2 regions of the Polaribacter sp. L3A8 genome follow, and region 1 is predicted to be linked to the other one. Evidence: riboswitches for the same ligand, from Rfam matches in the RefSeq annotation. Region 1 holds a riboswitch; the other holds the start of a gene.
What was found. A riboswitch is a leader RNA that binds a small molecule or an ion and turns the genes downstream of it on or off. The one in region 1 is predicted to bind S-adenosylmethionine.

Region 1 (11,895 bases):
ACTAAAAAAGGAACTTACCAATTAGCGTTAGAAGCGGATTATCAATCGTTGTTTGATGCTACTAAAATTGACGCTTCATTAGAGCCTATATTTGCAATAGATTATAATAATTTTGAAGCTCCTGATAATGGATATGATCAGATAGCTCCAATGACAGGTATTAGAGGAAGTGATACAAACGGAGGTGGTTGGTCTGTTGCTGTTCCTGCTCTTAAAGTTTATACTGCATGGGCTGCAGGAGATTACAGAAGAGCTGTAAGTATGGATGATTTTTCTTATTTTGGAGGTCTTAAAGTAGGTTATAATGAGTGTTACAAGACTAAAGCAGACGGTACTTCTTCTGGGTTTTGGGAAGATAGTAATGGTGATTGTGTGCAATACTCTGAAGACGCTGATAAAGATGGAATTAATGAGTCAGGAGATATAATTCCAGCAGGAGGTTATAAAACTGCAGGACCACACAAATTTGCTAAAAATCAACCTTATGTTGCAAAATACACACGTTTTCCAGGGCCTTTTGCAAGAGGTAATGGTAGAGCAACAAGTCATAATTATTCTATGATGCGTTATGCGGAAGTATTATTAATTGCTGCTGAGGCAGCTGTAGAAATTGGAGATAATGCATCTGCAATTACCTATATGAATGAGGTAAGAGCAAGAGCAAGATCTGGAGGTTCTTGGTTAAATACAGCAGCAAGTGCAGTACCTGCTAACATTACAGGAACTGTAACTGTAAATGATGTTTTAGAAGAACGTAAACTTGAGTTGGCTTTTGAATGTAAAAGATGGTATGATATTGCTAGAAGGAAAATAGGAGCAACTGTATTTAGTGCATCTGGTTTAGAAGGAGCAAAAGCCGCTTTTTCTGCAGATGATTATTTAATGCCATTACCAGGAGATGAGTTAGAAAGAAACCCTAGCTTAACTCAAAATACAGGTTACTAGATTTAATAATATTCTAATATACATAGTATTTAATTTTGCTGGTAAATTTCTTTGCCAGCAAAGTTTAAAACACAATTATAAGTATCTCATTAAGTTCTATAAAAAAGATTTGTTTTTTATATATTTACGCAGTTAAACTGGTTAACCAGTTTTTGTATTAAAAATCTAGAATATGAAGTTAGAAGTAGTTACTAAAAATGAAAATCAAGAGGTTCAAAAAGAAATCATAATTGGTATAAAGGATTTAATTAATTATAAAAATTTAGAACCTGGAGATAAGTTACCTTCTGAAAGAATGCTTTCAGAAAAGTTTAAAGTAAGTAGAAGTAATGTAAGAGAAGCCATACACCGTTTAGAATTTTATGGTTTATTAAAATCTAGACCACAAAGTGGAACTTTTGTTGCAAACATTGGTGTTACTGCTTTAAATGGAATGATTGATGACATTGTTAAATTAGATAAACCAGAGTTTAAGTCACTTGTTGAAACTAGAATCTTATTAGAGTTAAAAACATCTAGATTAGCTGCTTTAAGAAGAACAGATGATGATTTATTTAAATTGAATGAAGCACTTGAAGCTTATAAAATAAAAGTATTAAATGGAGAAGATGCTGTGCAAGAAGATTTATTGTTTCATTTAGCAATAGCAAAAGCCAGTGGTAATAGCACAATGAATACGTTTATGCTAATTATTACTCCAGAAATTATTACTAATTTTAAGACGCATCATGTATGTGATGCAGGTTTGGCACAAAGAGGAATAAATGATCATCAAGCTATTTTTGATGCAATTAAAGAAAAGAATCCTCAACTAGCAAAACAAAAAATGAAAGAGCATTTTAAAGAACTCTACATGTATTGCTATAATTTAGAATAATAAAAAATTATAAACATGAAAATAAAAGGATTACGTTGGTGGGTTGTAGGACTTGTAGCTTTGGCAGCAGTTATAAATTATATTGATAGGCAAGCTTTTGGTGCTCTTTGGCCTGATATTGCAAATGACTTATTTCCAGAGATGGATAAAGATGGACATAAGGCTATCTATGGTACAATATCAACTGTATTTATACTATCATATGCAGGAGGGCAAGCCCTTTTTGGTAAGATTTTTGACTGGATGGGAACTAGAATAGGTTTCGCCCTTTCTATTGGAGTTTGGTCTATTGCTACCGCTTTACATGCTTTTGCACAAGGAATGTTAAGTTTTTCAATCTTTAGGTCTATATTAGGAATTGCAGAAGCCGGAAATTGGCCCGGTGCTGCAAAAGCTAATGCCGAATGGTTTCCAACTAAAGAGAGAGCATTAGCTCAAGGAATCTTTAATTCAGGGGCAGCTATTGGAGGTATAGTAGCTTATCCGGTTATTGGTTTATTATCTGCTTATTATGACTGGAAAGCAATATTTATAGTTGTTGCAGTACTTGGTTTTTTATGGTTGTTACCTTGGTTGTTTATTGTAAAATCAGATCCAAAATCTCATCCTTGGTTGTCAGATAATGAAAAAAAATATATTCTATCTGGACAAGAAAATCAAGATATTGATGGAGATGGCAGTTATGATGAAGGGTATACTCCTACCACAGGAGAACTATTAAAACGTAAAGAAAGTTGGGGAGTGATAATTGCATCTGCTGCAATTGATCCTATCTGGTGGCTTTTTATTGTTTGGATTCCAATTTATCTGTCAGAAGTTTTTGGTCTAAATATTAAGGAAATTGCATTTTCTGCATGGGTACCTTATGTTGGTGCCATGGTAGGAGCTATATTTGGAGGATTACTTGCCAAAAATAGACTTACAGCTGGATGGTCTGTAGATAAAACACGAAAAATGACTATAACTTTAGGTTGTTTAATTATGATTCCTTGCTTTTTCTTGTTAAAAGCACCTGGATCAGCATTTAATGCAGTAATTATTATGGCTGTTTTGCTTTTTGGATTTCAAGTAGCAATAGGAAATATACAAACTATTCCAAGTGATCTTTATAGTGGAAAGATTGTTGGTACACTTTCAGGATTTGCAGGTATGGCTGCTAAACTTGGTGCAGCAGGGCTTACTATCTTAGTTACATTTGTAACTACTGGGGGTAATTATACACCTGCATTTTTAATTGGTGGAGCATTAGCTATAATTGCATTAACATCTGTTTGGGTATTAATACCTAAAATAGAGCCATTAAAATCAAAAAATTAATAAAAATAATAACGAATTATATTAAAATTATATATAAAATGAGTAAAATAGAAAATAAAGTTGCTGTAATTACAGGAGCTACAGGAGGAATTGGTTTTGCAGTAGCAAAAAGATTAGGAAAGGATGGTTATACTGTAGTTTTAAACGGTATCGATGATGAAGCTGGAGCAAAAAGAGTTAAAGAATTAGAAGCAGAAGGTATTACCGCTGAGTATTATGGGTTTGATGTTACTAAAGATGAAGCTGTAACAGCAAATATTACTGAGATAGGTGAAAAATATGGTCATATTGATGTGTTAGTAAATAATGCAGGTGGTTTAGGTGGTAGATCTAGATTTGAAGAAATGACTACTGAATTTTATAGATTTGTAATGGCTTTAAACCTTGATTCAACATTTTTTGCATCTAGAGCAGCAATTCCTTTTCTTAAGAAAAGTGAAAATGCTTCAATTATTAACTATACATCTAATGCTGCTTGGAACGCAGGTGGACCGGGAGCAGGAATCTATGGTACATCTAAAGCAGGTGTACACGCAATAACAAGAGCTTTGGCAAAAGATTTAGCAGAATATGGTATTAGAGTAAATGCAGTATCTCCGGGTACAATTGATACTCCTTTTCATGCTCAAATTAAAGCTACTAAGCCAGAAGTGTTTGCTTCTTGGGCAAATAGCATTATGTTAGGAAGATTGGGTCAACCAGAAGATGTTGCAGGTGTTGTAGCTTTCTTAGCAAGTAAAGATGCGGCTTTTATTACTGCAGAAACTATTCAAGTTGGTGGTGGACAAGCGTTAGGTATCTAAGTAAAAGTTTTTTATTGGATTTAATATTTATTAAAACCGTTTTGTAATTTTTTACAAAACGGTTTTTCTTTTTTAATGTTTCTGTTGATTCTAAAATGTTTTTATCTCATTAAAGAAAATCAGAATACGTAATTTAACGTGAGTTCGAGCTAATCAATCGCAATATTCGGTAACATATTCGGGATTTTTATAGAAGGTTTTTTAGGTAAAAAAGAATATGCAATTAATCCAGAGATCATATTTGTTATGAAATTATCAAAAGATCTATGTCTAGAATGTTCAATTTGGCAAGTGTTTTTTAGTACATCATTTACTGTTTCGATGATTGCTCTTTTTCTTAGGATAACTTTATCCATATAGTCCATTGCTTTCTTTTTCATGTTTTTTCGAACTTTAGTTATTAAATGAATTCCGTCTACAAAAAGTCTTTCAAATAAATCTTTCCCAATATATCCTTTGTCTCCAAAAATTTTTCCAAATAATTTGTCGTGAAACTTCTTTTGTTTGAGAGGGAATCTGTCATCTACATTGGCTGGAGTGAACATAAAATCAATAATTTCTCCTTTGTCATTGCAGACAATATGTAGTTTAAATCCAAAATACCACCCCATAGTTCCATAGCTTTTTTTGGCAATATCTTTAAATACTTGATGTTGTTTTTCTCTTTTATAGTGACATACTTTTAAAGGAGTAGAATCAATAAAAGAGATACCTGTGCAATCGCCTAAACAATACATTTTCATAAAAACGGCTAAAGGTTGTGTAACCTTTTTTTGAAGTTCTACAAATCTATTATAAGAAACACAATCTGGAAACAGATCTTGTCTGTATTTACAAATATGGTTTAAGTAAAAGTGTTTAAGGTTTCGGTAAGACTTTAGGTGAAATATAACAAGTATGGTCATCACTTCACTATCAGACATTTTGAACTTTCTATTACGTTTTTTAGTTGTTGAACCATCAGAAATGCTGTTTTTATTAAGAATTAAGTTAAATTCTTTCATAAAATCATCTAAAGAACAGAAAATTTCTATAATTTTACTATCAGAAATCATAAGCAGGATATTTATTAATATATTAGAATTCAGTACTTTAATATACTAAATATTCTGCTTTTTTTATAGGTTTAATTAAAATTTCTTACATCGAACTCACGTTAATTTAGGAATACCAAAAAGCCTTTAGAAGATAAATTCTAAAGGCTTTTTTAATTTTAATATTGAAGTTTTTATAATTTAAAAGCTTCTTTTATAGTATCAACATAATCTAGTTTTTCCCAAGTGAAAGTTTCAACTTCTTCAGAAGTAGTTTCTCCCATTGGGTTTGTAAATGTTACTGTTTTTACTTCTGGAGTTCTACCCATGTGACCATAAGCAGCTGTTTCAGAATAAATAGGAGATCTTAATTTTAAACGTTTTTCAATAAAGTAAGGACGCATATCAAAAATAGATTCTACTATTTTACTAATTTCTCCGTCAGATAAATTTACAGTAGCTGTACCATACGTTTCAACATTAATACTTGTTGGTTTAGCAACACCAATTGCATAAGAAACTTGCACTAAAACTTCTTTACAAAGTCCGGCAGCAACCAAGTTTTTAGCAATGTGTCTTGTTGCATATGCTCCAGATCTATCTACTTTAGATGGATCTTTACCAGAAAATGCCCCACCACCATGTGCACCTTTTCCTCCGTAGGTATCAACTATAATTTTTCTTCCTGTTAAACCAGTATCTCCATGAGGTCCACCAATTACAAAAACACCTGTAGGGTTAATGTGGTAAGTAATATTGTCTGTAAATAATTTCTGAATATGAGCAGGTAATTTTGCTACAACTCTAGGAATTAAAATTTCAACAATATCTTTTTTGATTTTCGTTAACATTACATCATCAGATGTATCAAAATCATCATGTTGTGTAGAAATTACGATAGCATCAATTCTCTGTGGCACATTGTCATCAGAATACTCTATAGTAACCTGACTTTTAGCATCTGGTCTTAAATAAGGAATATCTTTGTTTTCTCTTCTTAATGCAGCTAATTCAATTAACAGTCTATGAGATAATTCTAACGCCAAAGGCATGTAGTTTTCTGTCTCATCGGTTGCGTAACCAAACATCATTCCTTGGTCTCCTGCACCTTGTTCTTCTGGGTTTGCTCTATCAACACCTTGGTTAATGTCTGGAGATTGCTCATGAATGGCAGATAAAACTCCACAAGAGTTTCCGTCAAACATATAAGCTCCTTTTGTGTAACCAATTTTGTTAATTACATCTCTAGCAATTTTTTGAACATCTAAATATGTTTTAGATTTTACTTCTCCCGCTAAAAATACTTGACCTGTTGTTACCATTGTTTCACAAGCAACTTTACTTGTTTTGTCGAATGCTAAAAAATTATCGATTAAAGCATCAGAAATTTGATCTGCAATCTTGTCTGGGTGTCCTTCAGAAACACTTTCTGAGGTAAATAAATATGACATAATAAATCTTCTTTTATAGTATTAAAAATGATTCCCGTATAGAAAACATAAAGTTTCCTTAAAATTTATCTATCCTGTGTAAACAGGAATAAAGAAAAATGAAAAGAGATTGCGTTGGTCGCTAAAAGTAGTAGATTATTACTGCTTTAGCATTTTTTGTTTCAGCTGATAAAATAAAATCAGCATCAGAGGTTGCAATCAGTTCAAATTTTTCCTCTAAAATTCTTTGCAAAGTTACAGCTTAAATTCTAATAACATAATTTTTCAGCATAATATTTTATTATGAGATTATCAATAAAACAAAATTCATTGTTTGTTATTTGTTTGATAATTATTAAACAAGGAGTTTTAATGTGATATTTATATTTCTAAAAAATAATTTGGTTTTTACTTGGATATTAAATTTTTCTAAGCATATATTTGCATTCTCAAAGTTCAATAACTTATTGAAATGTTATCAAGAAAGGTGGAGGGAAAGACCCGTTGAAACCTTAGCAACCCTTTTCGTGAGGAAAAGAAGGTGCTAAATTCTACTTAATTTCAGATTCATTTATCAGAAATTGGATAGATAACCGAAAAACAATTACACTTCCGTGTATTTGCATAATTCTTAATAACATTTTTCTAGTAAGTACATCAACAAAATTGATGCATTCAACTTTTGGTTTAATCTCAAACTGATTCAGAATAGTTTATATTTTTGTATCTTTTGAAAATGTCATTCCTGTAAAAACAGGAGCCAAATTAACTCAAAAAAAAACAGAAAAATGAGTACGTACAAATTAGCAACAAACGCATTACATGCAGGGCATGATGTAACACAAAATGGAGGAACAAGAGCCGTTCCTATCTATCAAACAACATCGTATGTTTTTAACAATTCTGAACATGCTGCAAATCTTTTTTCATTAAAAGAATTAGGATTTATTTACACCCGTTTAAACAACCCTACAAACCAAATTTTACAAGACCGTTTAGCGGCTGTAGAAGGCGGAATCGCAGCGGTAGTTTTTGCATCTGGTACAGGCGCAATTGCAACAGGGTTATTAACGCTTTTAAAAGCAGGAGATCATATTGTTGCATCTAGCAGTTTATATGGTGGAACCTATAATTTATTAAGTGTTACCTTACCAAGATTAGGTATTACAACTACGTTTGTAGATGCATCTAACCCAGCAGAATTTAAAAAAGCTGTTCAAGATAATACTAGAGCATTTTTTGTAGAGTCTTTAGGAAATCCTAAATTAGATGTTTTAGATTTAGAAGCAATTTCTGTAGAAGCTAAAGCAGCTGAGGTTCCTTTTATTGTAGATAATACTGTGGCAACACCAGCTTTATTAAACCCAATTAAACACGGAGCAAATCTTGTAATTCATTCTTTAACAAAATATATTGGCGGTCAAGGAACTTCTTTAGGAGGTGCAATTATTGATGCAGGAACTTTTAACTGGGCAAACGGTAAGTTTCCAGAATTTACAGAGCCTTCTGCAGGTTACCATGGTTTAAAATATCATGAAGCTTTAGGTGCAGCAGCGTTTACTTTTAAATTAATTTTAGAAGGTTTACGTGATTTTGGTGCAGCCTTAAGCCCTACAAACGCATTTAATATCATTCAAGGTTTAGAGACTTTACCTGTTAGAATTAAACAACATTCTGCAAATGCACTGGCATTAGCAACATGGTTAGAAGCGCAAGAAGAAGTAACTTGGGTAAATTACCCTGGTTTAGCAAGTAGTAAATACAAAACGTTAGCAGATAAATATTTGCCAAAAGGACAAAGTGGTTTGGTAACTTTTGGTGTAAAAGGAGGTTTTGAAGCTGCAAAAGTAATTGCAGATACTACAAAAGTGTTTTCTTTATTAGCTAATATTGGTGATACAAAATCATTAATTATTCATCCAGCAAGTACAACGCATCAGCAATTAGACGAAGCGGCACAAGCAAGTGCAGGTGTTAGTCAAGATTTAATTAGATTGTCTGTTGGTATAGAAGATTTAGAAGATTTAAAAGAAGATTTAAAAGCTGCTTTTTCAAAAATATAATAAAAATGTCTGTTCGAGCGCAATCGAAAGCTTTTTGTATGAGAGTAAATAAGTTCTCGACTGAGCTCGAACTGACAAATAAATTTAAAATTTAGCCAATAATTGAAACATCAACTAGAACATATCAAAATAAAAGATTTTACCACAGAAACTGGTGCCTTAATTTCTGAAATGAATTTGAGTTATCAGGTTTTTGGACAAGAGCTAGGCGATGCTCCTATTATTTTAATTAACCATGCATTAACGGGTAATAGTGATGTTGCTGGTGAAAATGGTTGGTGGATTGATATTGTTGGAAAAGAAAAGGCAATAAATACTGATGTTTATTCCATTTTATCTTTCAATATTCCAGGAAATGGATTTGATGGTTTTTTAATAGAAAATTATAAAGATTTTATAGCAAGAGATGTTGCTAGAATTTTTTTACAAGGATTATCAGTATTAAAAATTGATAAACTATTTGCTTTAATCGGTGGATCTTTAGGAGGAGGAATTGCTTGGGAAATGATGGTTTTAAACACCAAATTAACCAAACACTTTTTGCCAATTGCAACCGATTGGAAATCTACAGATTGGTTAATTGCAAATTGCCAGATTCAAGAACAGTTTTTAGTAAATTCTAGCAATCCTGTTCATGATGCTCGCATGCACGCAATGTTGTGTTATAGAACACCAGAATCTTTTAAAGAACGTTTTCATCGATCAAAAAAAGACGATTCAGATATTTTTGATGTAGAAAGTTGGTTGTTGCATCATGGTAAATCATTGCAAGAACGGTATCAATTATCTTCATACAAATTAATGAATCAATTATTAAAAACAATTGACGTTACTGTTGGTGGGAAAAAAGATATTGAAATTTTAGATCAAGTAAGTGCAAATATTCACATTATTGGGGTCGATTCAGATTTGTTTTTTACTGCGGAAGAAAACAGAGAAACGCATAAAAAATTAGCATTAACAAAAGATAATGTTACGTATAATGAAATAAATTCGGTGCATGGTCATGATGCTTTTTTAATGGAATATGACCAATTACAGAAAATTATTGAGCCTATTTTTAATAAAGATTATAGAGAAAAGAAGATGAAAGTTTTAAAATTTGGAGGAAAATCTTTAGCCAATGGCAAAGGATTGGAAAATGCAATTGAAATTATTGCAAGTAAATATAAAGCCGGAGTAAAAATTACAATTGTAGCTTCTGCAAGAGGGAACTCTACCAATGATTTAGAAGCTATTTTAGAGTTAGCAGCATCAAAAAAAGAATATAAAAGTAAGTTTGAGGAGTTTAAAGAATATCAACTAGCGCCAAATAGTGCTGTTGATTTTTCTGAAGAGTTTTCAAAATTAGGAATAATTTTTGAAGGTGTTTCTTTATTAGGAGATTATAGCCAGAAAATTAAAGATGAAGTTTTAGCACAAGGCGAATTATTATCGGTAAAATTAGTGGCTAGTTTGTTAGAAAAGGAACAGATTTTTGCTAATGCAGTAGATTCTAGATCTTTAATTATTACAGATGAAAACTTTGGAAATGCACAACCAATTACGGCGGTTTCTAAAGAAAATGTAATTAGTTATTTTAAGGATAACAATTCGGTAATTAATATAGTTACTGGTTTTATTGCAGCAAACAAAAAAGGAGAAACTACTACTTTGGGTAGAAACGGTAGTAATTATACGGCAGCTTTATTGGCTAATTATTTAGATGCTGATGAGCTACAGAATTATACACATGTTAGCGGTATTTTTACGGCAAACCCAGATTTAGTGGCAGATGCTAAAAAAATTGAACAATTATCATTCTCGGAAGCGAATGAATTGGCCAATTTTGGAGCGACTATTTTACATGCAAAAACCATTATTCCTTTATTAGAAAAGAACATCAATCTTAGAATTTTAAATACATTTAATAAAGAAGATAAAGGAACTTTAATTACCGCAGAATCATCAACAAAAGGAATAAAATCTATTTCTACTATTGAAAACGTTGCCTTATTAAATTTTGAAGGTAGAGGTTTGTTAGGTAAAGTTGGGGTTGATGCACGTATTTTTAAGACTTTAAGTGATCGTAATATTAGTATCAGTATTATTGCGCAAGGTTCTTCAGAAAGAGGAATTGGGTTAATTATTGATGCAGATAATGCGCAAGAAGCTGTTACGGCTTTAGAAAGAGAATTCGAAAATGATTTTTATTCGCAAGATGTAAATCATATTTCTATTGTAAATAATGTGGCTGTAATTTCTATTATTGGTCAAGATTTAAGTGAGTTTCATCATCCTTATAATGCCTTAATTAAAAACCAAATTGTACCTGTTTTATTCAATAATACGGTAACAGGTAAAAATGTGAGTTTGGTGGTTAGAAAAGATCAATTAAACAAGGCGGTAAATGTAATTCATGGTCAGGTTTTTGGAGTTACCAAAAAAATAAACATAGCCGTTTTTGGAAAAGGTTTGGTTGGAGGAACCCTGATTGATCAAATTATAGAAAACACACAATCTGTTTTAGAACGAAGAAAAATTCAACTGAATGTTTTTGCTGTAGCAAACTCTAAAAAAGTGTTGTTAAATAAAAATGGAGTTTCTAAAGATTGGAAACAAAATTTGTTAGAAAATGGTAAAGAAAATGTAAATGTTGATGATATTATTGCATTTGCAAATGCAAACCATTTTGAGAATTTAATTATGGTTGATAACACGGCAAATGTAAATTTTGTAAGTAATTACATTCCTTTTATAGAAGCTGGTTTCGATTTAGTGTCTTGTAATAAAATAGCAAATACGTTGTCTTTTGATTTTTACAAAGAAGTAAGAGCAAAGTTAAAAGAATACAAAAAGCAATACTTGTACGAAACAAATGTTGGTGCAGGTTTGCCTTTAATTGATACGATTAGATTGCTACATGAATCCGGAGAGAACATCACCAAGATTAGAGGCGTTTTTTCAGGAAGTTTAAGTTATTTGTTCAATAATTTTTCAGCTAAAAACGCTCCTTTTTCAGAGATATTAAAAGAAGCAATTGACAAAGGTTTTACAGAGCCAGATCCTAGAGAAGATTTAGGAGGAAATGATGTTGCTAGAAAATTACTAATTTTAGCAAGAGAATTAGAGTTAGAAAACGAATTTGATGAGGTTGAAATTAAAAATTTAATTCCAGAAAATTTAAGAGGTGGTTCTGTTGCCGATTTTTTAGGTAATTTAGAATTGTTAAATGATGAATATCAAACTTTAAAAGACAATCAAAAACCAAATCACGTTTTACGTTATATTGGTGAATTAAGTGGAGATTTATCACAAAATAAAGGGGAATTAGAAGTGAAATTAGTTTCTACAGATAAAAGTACACCTTTAGGTTCATTAAAAGGTTCTGATGCAATTTTTGAAATTTATACAGAATCTTACGGAGAACAACCAATTGTAATACAA
Region 2 (11,895 bases), 1.4 Mb from region 1:
GCGGTACGTAACACATCATTTTTAAGCTGTTCGGGTAGGGGAGTTCCCATAAAAGAACCTTTATTAGCCAAATATAAATCTGCCGCATTTCGATACGAAATAAAGGCATTATTTACATCACTAGAAGCCTCGTATAAAAAACCTTGTAAGTTTAACGCAAAAGCATCCGAACTATATCTGTTTTTTTTCCCTTCAGGATATTTGTCATTAAGCTGTTGTAACTGAAGGTTAATTCTTTTTGCTTCTACCAGAGCATCATCTGGTTTTTGTAGAAAAATATAATTTAAAGCCTTGTAATAGTGAATTGCAATTTTCTCGAAATCTTCTCCTGTATACGTTTCTTTTTCAGGATTTAAAAGGACACCTAAAACAGCACTACCTAAAGCTCTTTTGTTTTCTTCTATAAAAAAATCGGCTTTATTTAAAAAGGTATTACTTAATTCATAATTATCATTTAAGTAAGCAATTTTTCCTTTTTCTAAAAAGTATAGCAGCGAATTTCTATTCTTTTTTAAGAAAGAGTTTTTATCAATATCATTTAACGCTTGTTCTATATTGCCTTGTTGTAGTGCTGCCTGAAATTTTTGACTCTTCGTATTATAAGAAGCGCAACTACTAAAAAATAAGAAAACGATAAAGAAAAAGGTGCAATATGCAATTTTTAGAGATGCTTTTTTCATGTAAAAAGGAACAGCTATTGTATAAAAAATGGTTTTCCTAAAAAAAGGAAAACCATTTAAACAGTCTTAGTTTTTAATAAACTTCTTAATTTTCTTATCACCAATCCAAACTTTTTCGTTTGTTTGAATATTTGTAAGCTCTAAGTCTATTTGATAATAGGTGACTTTTTGTCTTTTATGCGCATCTACTATAGAGTTGATATTACCTTGTAGCATATAATCTGCTCCTGTTTCTAAACCAAATTTTTTCATGGTAGAAAGAGACGAATTGTCTTGTTGATCTGCACGTTCACCTCTTAATTCTTCTCTCATTTCGCCACCAGAAACTATTCTGGCTACTTGTCTTTTTATAAACGCTTTTTCTATATCCTTTGTAAATGTTTCAGCTTCTATATGCTCGTGAGATTTGTTTCTAACCAAACCAACAATTAAAACAGGTTTTTTACCGCCGTTTGCTTGCATAAAATTGGTAAGCCAATCTCCATTTAATATTTCTGCGGTTAACTCTTCCGCAGCCAATCTAGAATCGGTATCATTCCATCTACCGCTTACATCTATTTGCGTATCAGTATCTACACGAATTACTTTTCTAGCACAAGAACCTAAGGTTAATGCACTTATAATTAAACCTATAATAACAAATTGTTTTCTCATCTTTTTATATAATATATTTTTTTCTAGTATGTAAAGTTAATCAAAAATCAAATACCCTAACACCCCTAAATTCAATAAAGAATTGCTGTTTAAATAACCGTTTTAAAATCGATTGTATCTGTAGTTGTTACGGAAACCATTATAACCACTGCTGTAATAAGTTGCAGGGTTTTTGGCGCGTTCTAAACGTTCTTGATGCCTCCATAACGGACGTTGAGATCTAAAATACTTTCTAAGTTCTTTACGTTGTCTTTTTGTTTCCATAGGATCTATGGCTGTATAGGTTTCTTGTACCGTAGTACTTTGTAATAAGGTTTTAGAATTTACCTCGTTTGCCGCAGTATATTTATGTAAACTAGTTTGATAGTTAGGGTTTTGGTCCGCTAACAACGCTACCGATTGTTGCGCCATTCCTATAAAACCAACAAATGTAATAAGGATGACTGTTAAAATTTTGGTTTTCATTGTATCTGTTTTTATATTGATAATAGTCCAAATACTGTGCCAATACTTACAAAAGGATATGGTTTTTTTAAGGCAATTAATATTCTAAAACTTATAGCTATACCCCAATCGTATTACTTGCGATTCTGAATAATTAGCACTTGTATAACTAAAAACATCTCCGGTAATTTCTGTTTTTACTACCATAGTATTTAAAAGGTCGGTTGCGTTTAAGAAGATTTCTCCCTTTCCTTTTTGTATGTTCTTTTTAATACCAAAATCTAAAGAAAACCGAGACTTTATTTTTCCTTGCGGAATAATATCAGCGGCTAAATATACTGCACTCAATTGTGCATTTACTTTATTAGAAAGTTGCATGGTGTTATTTATTTTTAAACTCCCAGAAGTAATGGCTTGTTGGGCTGCAAAAAAGGTATTGGGTTGTGGGTATAAATTTTCAACTGAAAAAGCATTAATTTGATTTTGATAAAGGTTTCCATTAATATTCATAGAGTACCAATCTGTAAGATCTTGTTCGTAAACCATTTCTAAGCCTGAGTTAAAACTTTTTCCTGCATTTTGAAAAATGGCATAAAATATATTACTTGTGCCATCTGTAGAAGAAATTCTGGTAATAGTTCCATCAGCAAAGCGATGGTATAATGCTGCGTATAAACTCCCATTTTTCCAATTGGTTTTATAGCCAAACTCAATAAGATTGGTAAATTGTGGACGCAAATCTGGATTTCCTACTTTTATTAATTCTGCATCATCATACTTTGGAAAAATACGGATGTCAACTTCATTAGGTCTATCTACACGACGATTGTAAAATAAGGAAACCTTATTGTTTTCATTCATTTTATAGGCAAATCGCATATTTGGGAAAGGTTCTGTATAATTGTATCCGTCGCTAGAGTATGTGTTGTGATCTGGATTTACAAGATAATTTAAATCGACATATTCTAAACGTAAGCCAATTTCTGCTTCGTATTTTTCGTTTTCAAAACTATAATTTCCATACACCGCAGGAATGATTTCTTTGTATTCTGCCCAACCACCAGCACCTGCATCAATTGGTGAGTTTTGTCCTTGAAAAAAAACCATATTAATAGGTATGTTTCTTTTTCTTAGTTTGATTCCTGTTTCGAACTTACCATGTTTTAGCGGTTTTATATAATCAATATTAAAATCATAAACTTGCTCATCAGAAAGCAATACAAAAGAATCTAAACCAGTAAAAGTAGGGCGTATGTTTTCAAAAAAATACTTTTCATCCTCTCTGTGAAACGTATAATTAAAACCGATGTTTAATAAACGGCCTGCTTCTTCAAATTTGTGCTGATAACTGGCAGTTGCCATAACGGTTGTTTTAACTTCATCTTCTAAAAATCTCCATAAATACAAGCGTTCATTGTTTTGATCAACAAAAGGTTCATCACCATTATCAATAATAATTTCGCTTCCAAATAAACCAGAAACAGTTAAGGTATTTTGGTCGTTTATATTCCAATCTAAACCAGACTTTAGTGTTGTAAACTTGGTATCTCTATTTCTTTTGGTCTGTCTGTTAATAATGGTTCCGTCATCGTAAACACGATTTACAAATTCGTTTTTATTCAACGTTTCTGTGTACAAATAATCGCCTTGAAAAAATAGATTCACCTTATTTTTTCTATAATTAAGAGACAAAGACGGATTAATTTTTGGTGTAAAAGTGTACTGTGGTCTAATGTCTGGTAAATTTGCTTTACGCTCCCATAAAGAGCCTAAACCTCCTGTAAAACCAACTTTACCATTAAAACCTTGTACTTTATTTTTCTTGAAAATAATATTGATGATTCCTGCATTTCCATTGGCATCATATTTTGCAGAAGGATTGTTAATAATCTCAATTTTATCAATAGCAGAAGCCGGAATATTATCTAACCCACTTTGATTTCCAAAACCAGTTAAGGCTGTTTGTTTACCATCAATTAGTACCGTAACTTTATCATTTCCTCTTAATTGTACTTTTCCTTCTTGTAGCGTAACACTCGGTAAATTTTGCATTGCTTGTAAAACAGAGCCTCCATTCTGACTAATATTATCTTTTAATGAATAGGTTTTTTTATCCATTTTACTACTGATTTCATTTTCTGCAGATGTTACCACAATTTCATCAAGAGAAATACTATTTTCAGTAAGTTCGATGGTTTTTATATCTAAAAACTTAGAAAGACTACCTACATAAATAGTTTGTGTTTGGGGTTTAAACCCCATAATAGAAACTTCTAAAATGTAGGTACCTGGTTTAATTTGTTCAAGTGTAAAACGACCTGTATCATTGGTTGCAGTTCCTGATATAAAAGCGTTGTCTTTTTCTTTTTTTATAAGTACACTAGCGTACGGAATGTTTTGTTGTGTTTCTTTTTCGATGACTATACCAGATATGGTAACATTAATTTGCGAAAATATCCCTGTAGAAAAGAAGCTAATTGCAAGAAATAAAAGATTTTTTTTAATCATCTATTTTTTATGCAATAATAATTATAAAATTTTATACTTTTAAACACAAGCACAGATATTATATATTATTTCTAGCGTTATAGGAACCTTTATTGCTCTAATAGAAATTACAAGTTACTTTATAAAAATATTAAATATATTAAGTATTTTAATTCCACCAATTTCTGCTATTTTTATTGCAGATTGCTTTTTTATTAGAAAACAAAAATATGATTTACCAAATTATAATTTATCAGCAATTATAAGTTGGGTTTTTAGCTGTGTAATAGCCTTTTTAGCAACTTACAACATCATTACATTAACGTCTATCTCTTTTTTTGATTCATTTATCGTTGCTTTTATTTTGTATTTAGTTTTAAAAAAATTGATTAAATAAATCATTGCAAGCTATTAAAATTATTGTGTTAGAATTAGGAAGAAATAGTCCGTTTGTACAAGTATTAATTTTATTAGTACACATCTTCATTTAGATACAAGTTTACCAAGAATAGCGTATCTGCAAATAATTATACAATGGTACAGAATATTTTATTTAAACGTAATCTTGAAAAAAAAATATAATATTTTAATTACATTTATTAAAACTTTGTATATTCGCAACCCATTAGAAATAATGGGTTGTTTTTACAACAAAAAGCCGATGTAGCTCAGCTGGCTAGAGCAGCTGATTTGTAATCAGCAGGTCGTGGGTTCGAGTCCCTCCATCGGCTCTAAAAAACAACAAATTACATACGTAATTTAGAAGTTCATTAAAATAATAAATAAAGGGGAGATACTCAAGCGGCCAACGAGGACGGACTGTAACTCCGTTGACTACGTCTTCGCAGGTTCGAATCCTGCTCTCCCCACAATTTACTCTTTAATGATATTGTTTATAAGTACTTCTAAATTAATATTTGTAATATATAAAGCCTACTAACGGCTTTAAAAATAATAAATTACGCCAGTAATTTTGATGTTTATTGAAATAGTAAATTACAGGGGAGATACTCAAGCGGCCAACGAGGACGGACTGTAACTCCGTTGACTACGTCTTCGCAGGTTCGAATCCTGCTCTCCCCACAATTTACCTATTTAATGATATAATAAACTAAACTCCTTCTTATTTTTACTGAATAACCTTAAACATCGTAACACTTGTTTTATGTTTAAAAAATAATTAGTGCACTCTATTTAAAGAGCCTATTAGAAATATTATAAAACCAATGTACAGAATTCTCCGTTTAAACTAAAAGAAAAAAACGAATGCTTAACCTATAAGTACAACTGTTTAATATTAAAACAACACTTATTGCAATATTTAGAATTAGCCTAAATAGGGAACTACTTTCTAAAAGAGTTTCTTTAAAATAAAACAGTATTTAAATAATTTAGCTACTGTTTTTAATTAGTACCCAATCGTAGTGGCTTAAAGCTGATAAATAATAAAGTGTATATAAATAACAAGGCTAAATACCATGTATTAGAAACTAAATCTAGGTAATCTATTTTTCCGTTAGAGAAACTTAATATCATTAAAACTTGTGCGCCATAAGGTAAAAGACCTTGTGTAATACAGGCAAATATATCTAGTATGGATGCTGTTTTTTTATTGTCTAAATTGTACTCATCATTAATCGTTTTTGCAATAGGACCAGCAATTATTATAGACACAGTATTGTTGGCAATGGCCATATTAATGGTGCTTACTAAAGTTGCAATGCCAAATTGAGCTGATTTTTTACTTTTTATAAGTGTCTTAATTTTAAGAAGTATAAAATCAATCCCACCATTTTTTTTCACCAAAGCCGCTAATCCACCTGTAAGCAAGGATAATAAGAAAATTTCTGTCATACTTGTAAAACCAGTATAGGCTATTTTAGTCGATTCAAGAAGTGTGAAATCTCCATACATTAAACCTAAAAAGACACCAGAAAGAACACCCAACAATAAGGTTACAAATACATTAACACCAAGTATAGATAAGGTAATCACCAATATATAAGGTACTATTTTTAGTACAGAATAGCTATACGTTACAGTTTCAGATGCTACATCTTTTAATCCTAAACCTTGAATAATTAAGATTGCAATGGTAAATAGCGCAGCGGGAACAGCAATTTTAATATTTTGTTTAAATTTATCACTCATTTTACAACCTAAAGACTGAGTGGCAGCAATGGTGGTATCAGAAATTACAGATAGATTATCACCAAACATGCTACCGCCTAATAATGCGCCACAAAGTATAGATAAATCTACACTACTTTTTTCTGCAATACCGATAACAATTGGTGCTAAAGCAACAATGGCACCAACTGAAGTACCTGTAGAAACTGATAAAAAACCAGCAATTATAAAAATACCAAAGTAAATATATTGTATGTTAATATAATCTAACCCAAGGTTTACAATAGCATCTACACTACCTGTAGATTTTGTAATGGTAGCAAAGGCACCTGCTAATAAATAGATTAAACACATGGTTAAAATCTTATCATCTCCACAACCTTTTAGCAGCGTTTTAATTTTAGAATTTATAGATTGTTTAAACATTAAAAATGCTACAATAATACCTGCTATCACTGCAATAGGAGCAGGTAATGCATAAAAATCGTTTTGATAAATACCAACACCTAAAAACGTACATACAAATACGAATAAGGGAATTAATGCGCTAAATTTGGGGGTAATTTTTTTTGAATTTGCCATGTTACTTTTTTCATTCTAAAAAGGACATAGCAGCTTATAAGTAGAAGTATGAGTTAACATTGGTTCCAATTAATTGGCTTATCTATTTAGCACCTTGCTCGTTATTGCAGGTTGCTATCTCCTTTTTTTTGAGATTCTTGATACTTAATTTAAGGGCGCGAAATTAGTGTATAAAAGGATAATTATGTCTTAAAAAACGTTAATTTTTTTAAAAAATTAATAGACAACATTACTTAAATGTACAATTGGTAAAAAGGTGGTTTAAAATATTAGAAAATTAGAACTATGACAATGAAGAAAAGTTTATTTAAAACATTCTTCACACTTTCCTAGCAATAATACTTGAGATACAACAACTTTACGATTAGGAATATTAGGAATAAGAACATCTGTTGGTAAACAATCTACTTTTCCACAATCTAAACATTGAAAATGTGGATGCACATCATGATGTTCGGTATGAGAGCAATCTTTACATTTTGCATACCATTTATGTCCGTTTTTTCCTAAAAATGAATGTAATAAACCATCATCTTCTAGTTTTTCTAAAATACGATATATGGTCGTTTTATTCATCTGTAAATGAAGTTGCTCTATTAAAGTAACCACAGAAATAGCGGTTGCTTTTTTTTCAAACTCATCAAGCAATATTTTAACAGATTTTGTTTTTCTTAAAATTCCCATTACACAAATATAACGTAACTAAAGGGCAAAAAAAAATAAATTCATATTTACTACAACTAAGTTGCATTAGTTGTTAATAATGTTATATTTGCAACTTAGTTGTATTAAGGTAAATTATGATATTTATAAAACAAAAATCAGATAGTATAGGAGCCATAGCAAGTACATTCTGTCTTATTCATTGTGTTGCTACTCCGTTTATTTTTTTAGCACAAAGTATTGGCGTGCCCAGTTGGTGGGGATTTTTAGATTATGTATTCTTAATAATCTCTTTTTTTGCTGTACAACGTTCTGTACAAACAACTTCTAAAAATTGGATAAAAACGGCCTTATGGTTTAGTTTTTTTTCTTTATTGATGGTGATAATTAACGAAAAAAATGAATGGTTTTATTTAAATGATAAATTTATATATATACCAACAATAGCATTAATAATTTTACACTTATATAATAAGAAATATTGCCAATGCAATAACACAAAATGCTGTATAAATGAAGGAAAAAGAACAAATTGAAATCGTAGGAGATAATCATTTTTCATCAAACATTAAAACACCTTTACGTGCAGATGCATTTGATACATCTGATGATGAAAAAATTAAGAATATAGAGTATCATTTTAAAATGATTATGAAAGAGATGGGGCTAGATTTAACCGATGACAGCTTGTCTGGAACTCCATATCGTGTTGCAAAAATGTATGTAAAAGAATTGTTTTATGGATTGAATCCTGCTAATAAACCAAAACTTTCAACATTTGAAAACAAGTACGGATATCAGAAAATGCTGATAGAACAAAATATCACCATAGATTCTGCTTGCGAACATCATTTTTTACCAATAATAGGTCATGCTAATGTGGCATACATACCAAAAGACAAAGTAATTGGTTTGTCTAAAATTAATCGTTTGGTAGATTATTACGCACGTCGTCCGCAGGTTCAAGAAAGGTTGGTACTTCAAATTCTTAATGATTTACAACAAGTTTTAGGTACTAAAGATGTTATTGTTTCGGTAACAGCAAAACACCTTTGTGTTTCATCAAGAGGTATAAAAGACCAAAGTAGCTTTACAACAACTTTAGAATACGGTGGCTGTTTTTCAAAAACTTCAATTAGAAATGAATTCTTAAAAGTAATAACAGATCAAAAATTATAAAAAGATAACCTAAAAAAAAGCATTGAAGTTTGAAAATTATTTTTTGATTTTATACTTGGTAAATATTTTTACTATGATGATAATATTATGCAAAAGAACCCTACAAGTAAATGGCCTTTTGATAAAGATACTATTCCTAAACCGGCAGTGGTTGCTATTACTGGAGATTTAATAGAAAAAATGAATCATTTACACAAAATAGAAGCATAACAATTATATTTTTTTAAAATGAAAAAACTACCTGTAACTGTATTAAGTGGTTTTCTAGGTGCTGGAAAAACTACCTTATTAAATCACGTATTACACAACAAAAAAGGCCTAAAAGTAGCCGTTATTGTAAATGATATGAGTGAAGTAAATATTGACGCTCAATTTATTGAAAATGAAAATACACTTTCTAGGACCGAAGAAAAGCTAGTTGAAATGTCTAACGGATGTATCTGTTGTACATTAAGAGAAGATTTAATGGTGGAAGTAGAAAAGTTAGCTAAACAAAACAAATTTGATTATTTATTAATTGAAAGTACAGGTATTAGCGAACCAATTCCTGTAGCACAGACTTTTACTTTTGAAAGTGAAGATGGCAAGATAGATTTAAGTCGTTTTAGTTATATAGATACTATGGTAACTGTTGTAGATGCTTTTAATTTCTTAAAAGATTTTTCTAGTGCAGATTATTTGGCTACAAGAGAATTAACCAATATAGAAGGAGATGATAGAACGATTGTAAACCTATTAACAGATCAAATTGAGTTTGCTAATGTTATCCTTATTAATAAAATTGATTTGATTTCTGAAGATCAATTAGAAGAATTACGTGCTATTATTCAGAAACTAAACCCAGAAGCAAGTATTATAGTTACAGAAAAATCTAAGGTTGTTTTAGAAAGTGTTTTAAACACCGGTTTGTTTGATTATGAAAAAGCTGAAGCATCTGCAGGATGGTTAAAAGAATTAGAAAACGAACACGTACCAGAAACAGAAGAATACGGAATAAGTTCTTTTGTTTTTAGAAGTAAAAAACCATTTCATCCAGAACGTTTTTTAACCTATTTAAATCAACGTTTTCCTCAAAATATTATTAGAAGTAAAGGGTTGTTTTGGCTGGCTTCAAGATCCGATCAAGCACTGCTTTGGAGTTCTGCAGGTGGTTCTTGTAAAGCAGATAGCGCTGGTGTTTGGTGGGCATCTATGCCTTTTTCTAAACGAATTGATAATGCTACTTTTAATGAAAATATAACGCAAATAGAATCTGGTTGGGATGCACAATTTGGCGACAGAAAAATAGAATTGGTTTTTATTGGACAACATTTAGATAAAGACGGAATGATTGCTGAATTAGAAGATTGTTTACTCACATCTCAAGAGTTACAAGTATGGAAAAATAAATCATTTCCTAAAAATGATCAATGGCCAATAGCGGTATAGCAATTTAGATAAGGTAGATTTTAATTTAAAATGATACAAACAGAAAATCTTAAATATCAATATAAAAAAGGAACAACTATTTTCAGTTTTCCTAATATCGCCTTAGCAAAAGGAGAAAATTTATTGATTTTAGGAGCGTCTGGTATTGGTAAAACAACACTTTTACATCTTTTAGCGGGTTTATTAAAACCTGTTAAAGGAAGTGTATACATAGATAATGTAGCTTTAAATACACTAAATAGTAGCCAATTAGATGCATTTAGAGGTAAAAATATAGGACTTGTTTTTCAGAAAAAACACGCCATTCAATCTTTAGATGTATTTGATAATTTAAAAGCACGTCTTTTATTTAGTAAAACAGCTATCAATAAAAATAAGATTGAAACCTTATTAGAAGAATTAGGCTTGTCTAATCATAAAAAAAGTAAAATTAACCAACTTAGTGAAGGTCAGTTACAGCGATTAGGTATTGCTTTATCTGTGGTACATTATCCACAAATTATTTTAGCAGACGAACCTACTTCTAGTTTAGATGATAAAAACTGTAAAATTGTAATTGATTTATTAATAGATCAAGTAAAGCAAACCAATGCCAATTTAATTGTAATTACGCACGATCAAAGAATAAAATCATGCTTCCAAAATTCAATAGAATTATGAATCTTTGGAGTCTTAGTTTACAAAATATAAAGTCTAAACCATTATACACTTTTTTAAGTGTTCTAATATTATCCTTAAGTATCGCTTTACTTTTAGGAATTCAACAATTAAAAAGGTCTTTTAAAAATCAATTAGAAAATAATTTAGGCAACATAGATTTAGTGGTTGGTGCTAAAGGAAGTCCGTTACAGTTGGTTTTAGCTTCGGTATTGCATTTAGATAATCCCACAGGGAATATTTTATACAAAGAAGCCCTAAAATTAAGTAAAAATCCTATGATTAAATCTGCCGTACCCATTTCTTATGGCGATAATTATAAGGGATTTAGAATTGTAGGAACAACAAATACGTTTACCGCTCTTTATAATGCCGAATTAGAAAAAGGGCATAACGTAGAAAAATCTATGCAGGTAGTTTTAGGAAATGCTGTCGCTCTAAAATTAAACATTAAAATAGGAGATACGCTATTAAGTTCTCACGGACTCATAGAAAATAATATCGAAATACATCAAGAAAGTTTTACGGTAGTTGGGGTTTTAAAACCCACACAAAAGGTAATTGATCGTTTAATACTTACCAATTTAGAAAGTGTTTGGGAGGTGCATCATCATGAGGAAGAAGAACACGATCATCTAGAGCATCATCATGAAAAAGAAATAACCTCCTTATTAATCAATTTTAAAAACCCTAGAGGATTGTTAACCTTTCCTAGACGTATTAATAAGCAAACAAATATGCAAGCTGCTTTACCTAAATACGAGTTGCATAAATTGTATGAATATACCAGTATTGGCTTTCAAACTATTTCTTTAATTGCCTATCTAATTCTTGTTATTTCTTGTATTACCATATTTATAAGTCTCTATAAAATGGTAAAAGAACGTGCTTTTGATTTGGCAATTTTAAGAACTTATGGAGCTAGTAATTTTCAGTTGATAAAAATGATTTTTTATGAAGGATTTATCGTTGTGTTTTCTTCATTTTTACT

Region 2: it holds a riboswitch for S-adenosylmethionine, as region 1 does, so the genes downstream of both, GQR92_RS02305 (Na+/H+ antiporter NhaC family protein) here and GQR92_RS08705 (O-acetylhomoserine aminocarboxypropyltransferase/cysteine synthase family protein) in region 1, are expected to answer to the same signal.

The regions. Positions count from the first base shown of each region.
Region 1 covers NZ_CP047026.1:2,095,088-2,106,982, reverse strand. Annotated here, with positions in the region: gene GQR92_RS08735 (RagB/SusD family nutrient uptake outer membrane protein) at 1-945, shown strand, start outside; gene GQR92_RS08730 (FadR/GntR family transcriptional regulator) at 1,118-1,822, shown strand; gene GQR92_RS08725 (MFS transporter) at 1,838-3,139, shown strand; gene GQR92_RS08720 (SDR family NAD(P)-dependent oxidoreductase) at 3,178-3,942, shown strand; gene GQR92_RS08715 (IS982 family transposase) at 4,092-4,997, opposite strand; gene metK (methionine adenosyltransferase) at 5,171-6,427, opposite strand; SAM riboswitch class I at 6,879-7,002, shown strand; gene GQR92_RS08705 (O-acetylhomoserine aminocarboxypropyltransferase/cysteine synthase family protein) at 7,195-8,469, shown strand; gene thrA (bifunctional aspartate kinase/homoserine dehydrogenase I) at 8,572-11,895, shown strand, end outside.
Region 2 covers NZ_CP047026.1:646,027-657,921, reverse strand. Annotated here, with positions in the region: gene GQR92_RS02340 (COG3014 family protein) at 1-680, opposite strand, end outside; gene GQR92_RS02335 (penicillin-binding protein activator LpoB) at 747-1,334, opposite strand; gene GQR92_RS02330 (hypothetical protein) at 1,437-1,799, opposite strand; gene GQR92_RS02325 (TonB-dependent receptor domain-containing protein) at 1,884-4,286, opposite strand; tRNA gene GQR92_RS02320 (tRNA-Thr) at 4,923-4,996, shown strand; tRNA gene GQR92_RS02315 (tRNA-Tyr) at 5,053-5,134, shown strand; tRNA gene GQR92_RS02310 (tRNA-Tyr) at 5,267-5,348, shown strand; gene GQR92_RS02305 (Na+/H+ antiporter NhaC family protein) at 5,670-6,977, opposite strand; SAM-I-IV-variant riboswitch at 7,027-7,126, opposite strand; gene GQR92_RS02300 (Fur family transcriptional regulator) at 7,281-7,661, opposite strand; gene GQR92_RS02295 (MerC domain-containing protein) at 7,778-8,176, shown strand; gene folE (GTP cyclohydrolase I FolE) at 8,154-8,819, shown strand; gene GQR92_RS18100 (hypothetical protein) at 8,907-9,029, shown strand; gene GQR92_RS02285 (GTP-binding protein) at 9,048-10,247, shown strand; gene GQR92_RS02280 (ABC transporter ATP-binding protein) at 10,278-10,907, shown strand; gene GQR92_RS02275 (ABC transporter permease) at 10,880-11,895, shown strand, end outside.